2 regions of the Brevibacillus sp. BD137 genome follow, and region 2 is predicted to be linked to the other one. Evidence: a T-box and tRNA genes for the amino acid it is inferred to sense, from the RefSeq annotation. Region 2 holds a T-box; the other holds one or more tRNA genes.
What was found. A T-box is a leader RNA that pairs with one kind of tRNA and senses whether it is charged. The one in region 2 lies ahead of tyrS (tyrosine--tRNA ligase), so its partner is inferred to be a tRNA-Tyr.

Region 1: it has a tRNA-Tyr gene. The T-box ahead of tyrS (tyrosine--tRNA ligase) is inferred to sense a tRNA for this amino acid. The anticodon was not compared.

The regions. Positions count from the first base shown of each region.
Region 1 covers NZ_JAOTNO010000002.1:566,942-571,368, reverse strand. The annotation lists gene ODZ53_RS05960 (TlpA family protein disulfide reductase) at 1-8, shown strand, start outside; gene ODZ53_RS05955 (hypothetical protein) at 180-377, shown strand; gene ODZ53_RS05950 (hypothetical protein) at 522-947, shown strand; gene ODZ53_RS05945 (hypothetical protein) at 1,024-1,458, shown strand; gene ODZ53_RS05940 (YycC family protein) at 1,554-1,724, shown strand; gene ODZ53_RS05935 (thioredoxin family protein) at 1,752-2,318, shown strand; gene ODZ53_RS05930 (hypothetical protein) at 2,385-2,693, shown strand; tRNA gene ODZ53_RS05925 (tRNA-Tyr) at 2,791-2,875, shown strand; tRNA gene ODZ53_RS05920 (tRNA-Leu) at 2,920-3,001, shown strand; gene edeQ (edeine self-resistance N-acetyltransferase EdeQ) at 3,158-3,595, opposite strand; gene edeP (edeine non-ribosomal peptide synthetase EdeP) at 3,900-4,427, shown strand, end outside.
Region 2 covers NZ_JAOTNO010000002.1:86,249-90,675, forward strand. The annotation lists gene ODZ53_RS04170 (DUF6138 family protein) at 1-151, shown strand, start outside; gene ODZ53_RS04175 (ATP-binding cassette domain-containing protein) at 388-1,824, shown strand; T-box leader at 1,900-2,129, shown strand; gene tyrS (tyrosine--tRNA ligase) at 2,187-3,455, shown strand; gene ODZ53_RS04185 (hypothetical protein) at 3,520-4,427, opposite strand, start outside.

The sequences.
Region 1 (4,427 bases), 480 kb from region 2:
AGCCATAAGGAAGGCACATAAGTCGCTGGGGGAGAACTCTCCCGCGGCTTTTTCTATTTGTGACACGTATGAAAAGGCCCATTTTGCAGGCGAAGATCTTGATTTTGTATGCTTGCCTAAAGAGCGGTGGTGTTCTCCTTCATAGACTGGAGTGATCTAGGGCAAAGGGAGGAAAACGGATGGCCAAGGGCAAAAAGGTAAAGAAGAAGAATACACGACAGCACCCCAATCAAGTACAGCTAAGAATCGTAACGTCCCAAACATGTCAAGTATGCAAACAGCAATGTGCACGAGGGTTGGCATATCTGGAACAGATGTCCCAGCCCGGCGCGATCGGCTTTGGTGTACCATGCATCCTCACTAAGCAAAAGCAATAGCTTGTCTTTTCTATGAGCGAAATCTTCTGTTCACGAGAGAGAGTCCCTTCGAAGTGAGAAGGGCTCTACAGCCTGTCTCAAAATTGGAGCTGCCTATGGGTGGCTCTTTTTTCAGTTTTTATGAGGAGTTAGGAGTGGGGGAATGTGACAAAAGTAAAAGCACTTTTGAGTATAGTAGTACTTTTAATACTTGGTGGATTTTCGGCTGCTACCAGCTCAAATGTTGAAGTGCAGCCTGTTTCAAATGGGAGTGTTACAATTGAAGAAGACCTCCTTAAAAAAATGAAGATTGTAAAAGACGATAGCGAAATCGGCTCAGGAGAACTAACTAAAGAGAATATTTCATTTGGGGTTATTCATATTGGGGATTCAGCAGAAGCCGTACGAAAACTACTTGGGGAGACAACAAGTAAAGGAATATTAAACTCTACGCCTTTTCCATTGTGGCACTACGAAAAGCAAAATATAGACGTTGCATTCTATTATAATTTTTATCCATCGTTAAGAGTGCTATTAAAAGGAGACAAGGTAGCTAGTATTGAAATAAGCAATGAAAAAGAGCAACTATAAAAAGGAGTGGGTAATGCGATTTGAAGAAGGCTAGAGAAGCCAGAGAGGGAGAGTAATATAAAGGATGCAAAATTCTATGATTTTGTCTGAGCAATACAAAGCGTTGTCTAAGCCAAATTTTTCTATAATGCTTGAACTGTTATTTTCACCATCAAGTTTTAATGAAATATATTTACATCTTGGACATACAAAGGAATCAGAAGATAAATTAAAATATTCGATTAGGTATGCTACGTTTTCATTCATGGAGCCATATGAAGTGTTAGAAGTCCCAATTGAGCAAAGTATAGCAGAAAAAATAGAGGAGATACTTTGTGAGTCAAAGATTAGTATTATTCCTCAAAGATATAGTATGGGACTAGATGGACATTCTTTCATACTAAAAGTAAATAGAGGATTCAATAAAATTGAAATTCGGTGGTGGTGTGAACCTGATGAGGAGTGGGCACCACTTGGAGAACTAGTTGAACTTATATTTAGTCAACTACCTAAGAAATTAAGGGAATATTAGTTATGAAAATACCTACTTATAGCTTGCATGCTGGCAGCTTTAACAACCGTGTATTATACTGAAGGGACTGATGAAAGCAAGGGAAAGGAGCAAAAATGCGTCCATTACAAATATCACCGGAGACGGCTGTCAAGCTGGCGGAAGCACTTCAGGTACCCTTGGAACGCCTCATGCACATGCCGCAGCATATTTTGTTGCAAAAAATGATGGAGCTGGCTAATCAAGAAAAGGAAGCAAACGAAGCAGCGAATAAAAACCAAGAATAGGCCAGCGATACAAAAGGGGGAGAAAAGATGGGGGCAAATGTAGCACATAAATTCCGTACGGGGCTCAAGCCACAAGCGTTTGTGGAAAGCATGACGAAAAATCAGGATACATACCAAAACTGGTCGGATGCATTTTCATGGGAGGATGAACAAGACCGTGCGTTTTTTGCTTCTCTCCAGCATCGTGATGACCTCAGATGCTTGATTTTGGCTGCGGAATGGTGTGGCGACGTCGTTCGCAACTTGCCAGTCGTCTTGCATGCCTTGAAAGAAACAGACATGCCAGTGGAAATTATGGTAATGGAAGAACACCTCGATCTCATGGATGAGTTTCTTACGATGGGCGGTCGGGCGATCCCTGTTGTTATTTTCGCAGACACGGGTGGACATGTTCTGGCAAAATGGGGACCACGACCGAAGCATGTCCAAGCTGTCATGACGGCTTTCAAACAACAAAACCCGGACCGAAACGCCACGGATTATGAAGACAAGATTAAAGTAGCGCGTGCCGAAATGCTCGAGCAGTATGGAGAAGGCACTGGCTACCAGCAAGTGATTGTCAAAGAGCTGAGAGAGCTACTTTCCTCGATTTAATCTATTGCATCCATAACAGGGCGGAGTCACGGCTCCGTCCATTTTCATGCAGAAGGGCTGAATAACATGTATTACTACGGGAATGAAACGATTATGTCCTTGGAGCAGGTGCTTCGCTTAAAAGCATCGGAAGTTCGAATTTTGGAGTGGGTACGTACCTACGAATTTTTAGAAAACAGTTATGGAATAGATGAAGCTGTTCCCTACTTCTTGGAGATAAAATGTGAAGAAGGGCAAGTGAAGATTCGCAAAAACCGTATACTTGACTTCCCGGAATACTCCTGTGAGGGAGAAGCGATCTTTCAAGAAGTAGATGAGGCACTGCGCGTCTTTCACGAGTGGGCACAGGAGATCTTGGCGAAAAAAGAGAGTTAATCAAAATAATATGTTGACGTCAAACAAAGTTCATGATAAATTAATAAATGTCGCTTCTGGTTGAAGAGAATAGCAGAAGATAGACAGCACATATTGTGGGGAGATAGTGAAGTGGCTAAACACGGCAGACTGTAAATCTGCTCCCTCCGGGTTCGGCGGTTCGAATCCGTCTCTCCCCACCATTGATTTTCTATCGATGATGTGTTAACTTATTCATAGTTCATTTGCCGGTGTGGCGGAATGGCAGACGCGCGCGACTCAAAATCGTGAGGGAAACCGTGGGGGTTCAAGTCCCTTCACCGGCACCATATCAAAAACGAATGCACACTAACCATGATGTTTACAGACACATGGATGGTGTGCTTTTTTACTATACGGGAAACAATTCAAACAGCGGCGAGTCTAAGACTTGGTTTTCATGTCTTAGGTCGCCGCTGTTTCATTTTTGGGTAATGAAAACTCGCTTAAAAGTTCAATTCTGCAATCGTCTCGCCGAACAAAACCATGCCATTCTTTTGAAATCCGAGCGAAGCGTAAAGGTTTTCGGCTGCGACATTGGCTGGGGCATAGCCAATGACAATTTTTTGACAATCTTCCTTTGCTTTCAGGATCTCAATGACTTGTGAAATGGCAGTACGTCCATAGCCTAGTCGTTGGTACTTCGCATCAATTAAGAGTCTGTAAATCCAGTAATTTCCATCGTCAGGGTCAAGCCCATACATGACAAAGCCAACCATCGTGTCATCATGGTATATGGCCAAAGGAACAAATGTAGTTTGAAACTTTGATTCAGCAATGGAGTAAAGGTTTGGGGCAACAAACTCGCTCTGTTCGGGAGTAGGTTCCAGTTCAATACACTCTTCCCAGTTTTCCAAAGTTACTTCACGAAGTGTCACAGACATCTAATCACATTCATCCTTCCGGGGATTTATTATTTTGTCAATATATTACATTTTATCCTACGTGAAAAGAAAGTCAAAATCAATAGAGTGCACAAATTTTTTTCTATATCTATGCAGCACTAGAGAAGGGGAAAGAGAGATAGAATTAGCTCAATTTTCAGAAATAATAATTTATGGAAAATTCATTTGACACTATAGAAGAGTCATCTATATAGTTGAAATTGGAAGTATTTGTAACCGATTTGATTTTTTACCATGTCTGAGTTGTGATTACATCTACACAATTCAGAAAGGGGGATATTCTTTGCGCCAGGATAAGAAGCAATGGAAGGTCGGTTATCCTTTAAGTCATCCACAAAAGCGTATCTGGTATACGGAAAAATTACATCCACAGCTTCCTATCCATACGTTAGGGGGGATGGTGCGAGTTCAAGGAAAGGTGAAGCTGGATGTACTGGAAGCGGCCATTCACCTGTTCATTCAAAAGAACGATACCTTGCGACTCAACTATCAGGAGGAAGAAACAGTCCTTCAGTTTGTTGGAGAGTACGAACCGCAGCCATTGCAGATGTTTGATTTCAGACAGGAACCGAATGCCCCTGATCGGTGCAGACAAGTCCTGCAAGCTTTGTTTACAAAGCCGTTTTCAATCGGACAAGAGCCTCTGTTCTACTTTTGTCTGATCCAACTGAGCGACGAGGAAGCAGGGTATTTTGTAAAGCTGCACCATTTGATTGCTGATGGCTGGTCCATCTCAATCATGACGGAACAAATTGCTCACTATTATGACACGTTGTTGGCAGGCGGTACCGTTCATGTAGGAGATGAACAC
Region 2 (4,427 bases):
CATAGGGGAGCTTGCAGCGATGGAGGATTACCAGCGGGAAAGCGTTATTTATCGCCTTTTCGGCGGGAACAAAAAGCTCGCACAGGCAGTAAAAAAGGAATCTTCCCCTATCAAAGACAAGCTTGCCCAATTGCTAGCCTTGGTCGAATAGCTTCATTGACAATATTTAGAAGACCATTATTTTTCATATAGTGATTTCTAGTACGAGAGCAAGATGCTTCTGTTTATTGGACAGGAGCATCTTTTTTTGTTGTCAAAAAAGGGGGCGATACAGATGAACAAAGAGTAAATGACGAGAAACGTAAAAATGAAATGGGGAATCCACATGGTTGAACTGCACAATATCACGATTACCACCAAAAAGACGACAGGACTCTCATTCAAAATTTGCATCTGACCCTGCAAACCGGTGACAAGATTGCCATCATCGGGGAAGAGGGAAATGGAAAAAGCACCTTATTAAAATTGATATACGCGGAACAAATGATCGCCGAGTATTGTATATATGAAGGTAACGTGTGGAGAAACGAATGTTCCATGGGATTTCTCTCACAGGAGCTATCGGACGAAGAAAAACAAATGTCCATCGCCGATTTTTTTATGGAAAATCAATGGACCAAAGAATTGGTGAGAGCGATGGATGACCTCGGCATTCATGCATTGGATTCAGATAAAAGGATGGGGGTTCTGTCCGGGGGTGAGCGTTTCAAATACCGCTTTTTAAGTCTGTTAGCACAGAAGCCTGATGTACTATTGCTGGACGAACCCACGAATGATTTGGATATTCAAACGATAGAGTGGCTGGAAGAATTTATTCAACAGACGGCTATTCCTGTTCTATATGTATCGCATGATGAAACATTTATTGCGAATACAGCAAACGGTATCCTTCATATGGAACTGACGAAGCGCAAACAAGTACCCAAATATACGTTTTCAAGAGAACCCTATGAGAATTACATCGCGAATCGCACGAGCCACTTGAACAAACAAGAACAGATCGCCAGAAAGCAAGCTTCTGATCATCGAAAGCAAATGGAGAAATGGCATGACGTTTGGAATAAGGCAGAGCATCAACATCGGAACGTTTCCCGGTCAGATCCGCGTTTGCAAAAGAAAATCAAGTCTCTCAAAAATCAAAGAGAGCGCATGGAGAAAGCATCGGAAACGTTTGTAGAGGCTCCAAGTGTGGAAGAAGCAAGCGAATTCCGATTTGATTCTGCGATACATGTGCCAGGCAGTAAACAAATCCTCGACTTTTCATTGGAAGGATTGCAAATAGCGAACAAACTGCTATCAAAACAGATTCATTTATCGATCAAGGGGCCAGAAAAAGTTGCGATTATTGGAGAAAATGGGGTCGGAAAAACCACGTTGTTGAAAAAAATCATGGATGAGCTCGTTCAGCACTCGTCATTCAAGATCGGTTATATGCCCCAAAACTATGAAAATCGACTGAATTCAACCCAAACACCGATTGAGTTCTTGGAAAGAACGGGGAATAAAGATGCGATTACAAAAGCGCATACGCATTTAGGGAGTATGAAATTTACAAAAGATGAGATGCATCAACCCATTCAAAACTTGTCTGGGGGACAGAAAGCGAAATTGCTCTTGTTAAAAATGATTTTGGATCAGTGCGAAATCTTGATACTGGATGAACCGACCCGAAACATCAGCCCTTTGACGAATCCTGTTCTCTGCCGCGCGTTAACGGCTTTTGACGGGGTGATTATCAGTATTTCGCATGATCGACGGTATTTACATGAAGTCGCCACAACTGTTTATGAACTGACTTCTGACGGTCTCACGAAAATAAAATAAGGGATCGTAGCGGAATCCTTGCTACATGGTTGACATTGCTATTTGAATTCAATATACTGACTTTAATTTCATATGAAACATACGTTGAAAGAGCCCAGTAGCAGCTTATTCCCTGTCCTAGAAAGCCGGGGGTTGATGGAACCCGGTACACAATAAGCGAGCGAAATACACTCTGGAGTATCTCGGGTAATGCCGAGCGGAATCGCGAACGATAACTCGCTACGAGTGGCATGAATGGCCTGCGCAAGCACTTGGGTCCATTGGTGCAAGATGGGTGGTAACACGGTTATTCAATCGTCCCTATGTCTACAATAGACAAGGGGCGATTTTTTGTTTTTTACCATAGGAGATTGAAGGAGTGTATGGCAGTGAATATTATCGACGAACTCGAATGGCGCGAAGCCGTCAATCAGCAAACAGATGCAGAAGGGCTGCGAGAATTAACGAATGAAAAAGCAGTCTCGTTATATTGTGGTGTCGATCCAACAGGTGACAGCATGCATATCGGTCACTTGATTCCGTTCATGGTACTGAAACGCTTCCAGCTTGCTGGTCATCGCCCGGTCATTTTGATCGGTGGTGCAACAGGTACGATTGGCGATCCGAGCGGCCGTCAATCGGAGCGTTCTTTGCAAACACTGGAACAAATTCAGGAGAACGTCGACAAACTCACCGCACAGATGAAAAAGCTGTTCATTACAGAAGGCGACAACCAAATCCGTTTGGTGAACAACTACGACTGGACGCACAAAATCAATGTTATTGAATTTTTGCGGGATTACGGGAAAAACTTCAGCATCAATACGATGCTTGCCAAGGATGTTGTGTCGAGCAGACTGGAAAGCGGTATTTCGTTTACGGAGTTTTCCTATCAAATTCTGCAATCGCTGGATTACCTGCATCTGTACAAACATGAAGATGTTCAGCTACAAATCGGCGGTTCCGACCAATGGGGCAACATCACGAGCGGTCTCGATCTGATCCGCAAAAAAGAAGGATCAGAAGCCAAAGCATTCGGTCTCACAATTCCTTTGATGCTGAAGGCAGATGGTACGAAATTCGGGAAGACAGCAGGAGGAGCCATCTGGCTCGATCCAAACAAAACAACACCATTCGAATTCTACCAATTCTGGGCGAATACCGATGACCGCGATGTTGTGAAATACTTGAAATACTTTACGTTCCTCTCCAAAGAGCAAATTGAAGAGCTGGCGGAAAAAGTACAGTCTGAGCCACATAAACGCGAGGCGCAAAAAGCGCTGGCTGAGGAAATGACGAGATTTGTCCACGGCGAGGAATTGCTGGAGCAGGCGAAGCGCATTACAGCAGCTTTGTTTACTGGCGATATTAAATCGCTGTCGGCAGATGAAATCGAGCAAGGCTTCAAAGAAATGCCGACATTCGAATCTACCCTCGAAACGAAGAACATTGTCGATTGGCTCGTTGAGATCGGCATTGAGCCATCCAAACGTCAAGCACGTGAGGATATTACAAAAGGTGCTATCTCCATGAATGGCGAGCGCGTAACCGATTTGGAACTGGAAGTAACACCAAGTCTTGCTATCGGTGGCCGCTTCATCATTATCCGCAAAGGCAAGAAAAACTACAGCTTGGTAAAATTGTCTCAATAGATAAAGGAATAAGAAGCTTCCCTAGAAAAATGAAGGGAAGCTTCTTTTTGTATTTGTTTTCCTTTTATTTCGGGAATGCAATGCTATCCAATTTGTTTGCAGCAATGATAGCAACTGCATTCGGCTCCAGATCGAACCAAAAGATAAGATCGCCATCCGCTTTCTTTTGTGACGGCTTCATCCCGTTCACATAGACTTCCGAAGCTTTTGTCGCCATGGAAAGACCAGAAATCTTGTGCTCGCCACGATTGTGCAGAATGATAGAGCCGTCTGGTGCATATTCCATTCTGACTTGAGAGAGGGCGAGCCAATAATCCATGATTTCACGTACGGTTGTCAAATGCAATTTGCCTTGATCGCGCAGCGTTTCCATTCGTTTCAGCAAGCGGTCAAAATCGGGATGGATGATCCAGTTTCCTTGGGCATCTCGAATGATAAATTTCCCGCCCTGCTTTTTGGATGGAAATCTCGCCAAGTAGGTATGGTTGATAAAAACCCCACGATTTTGAATGAGCTGCTGGAGATTTTGCTCCCGATACAGGTTTAGTGAATACTCTGGAATGGTGGCTGCCGACCATGAATAAAACGGGCCAGTCACTGTCGGATGCCACCAATAGAGAGGAGTGTGCAGGGAGTCGCCTTTTTGGGATTGGTACAGATCAAGACCATTATTGGGATTGGCGATATCTTCTGAGCTGTAATGCCAAAAATATGATGTGCCGTATTTTTTCCACTGATGCGCCAAGTAATTCGCAGTTTGGATGTCAAGTGCGTTAAAGGCAAAGCTAGACTTCAAATACCCATGGTCAATCCATGTGCGGCTTTGGAAGTGATCTTTCATTACTTGCAACGCATCTTCCGTCGTCTTTTGATAGTGCCTGATTTCGTAAGGATAGAGGGTATGTAGACCAATATCATCGCCGTTCTGATTCAGATCATCCAGAAACTGCAAAAATTCAGGGCTTTGCGCAA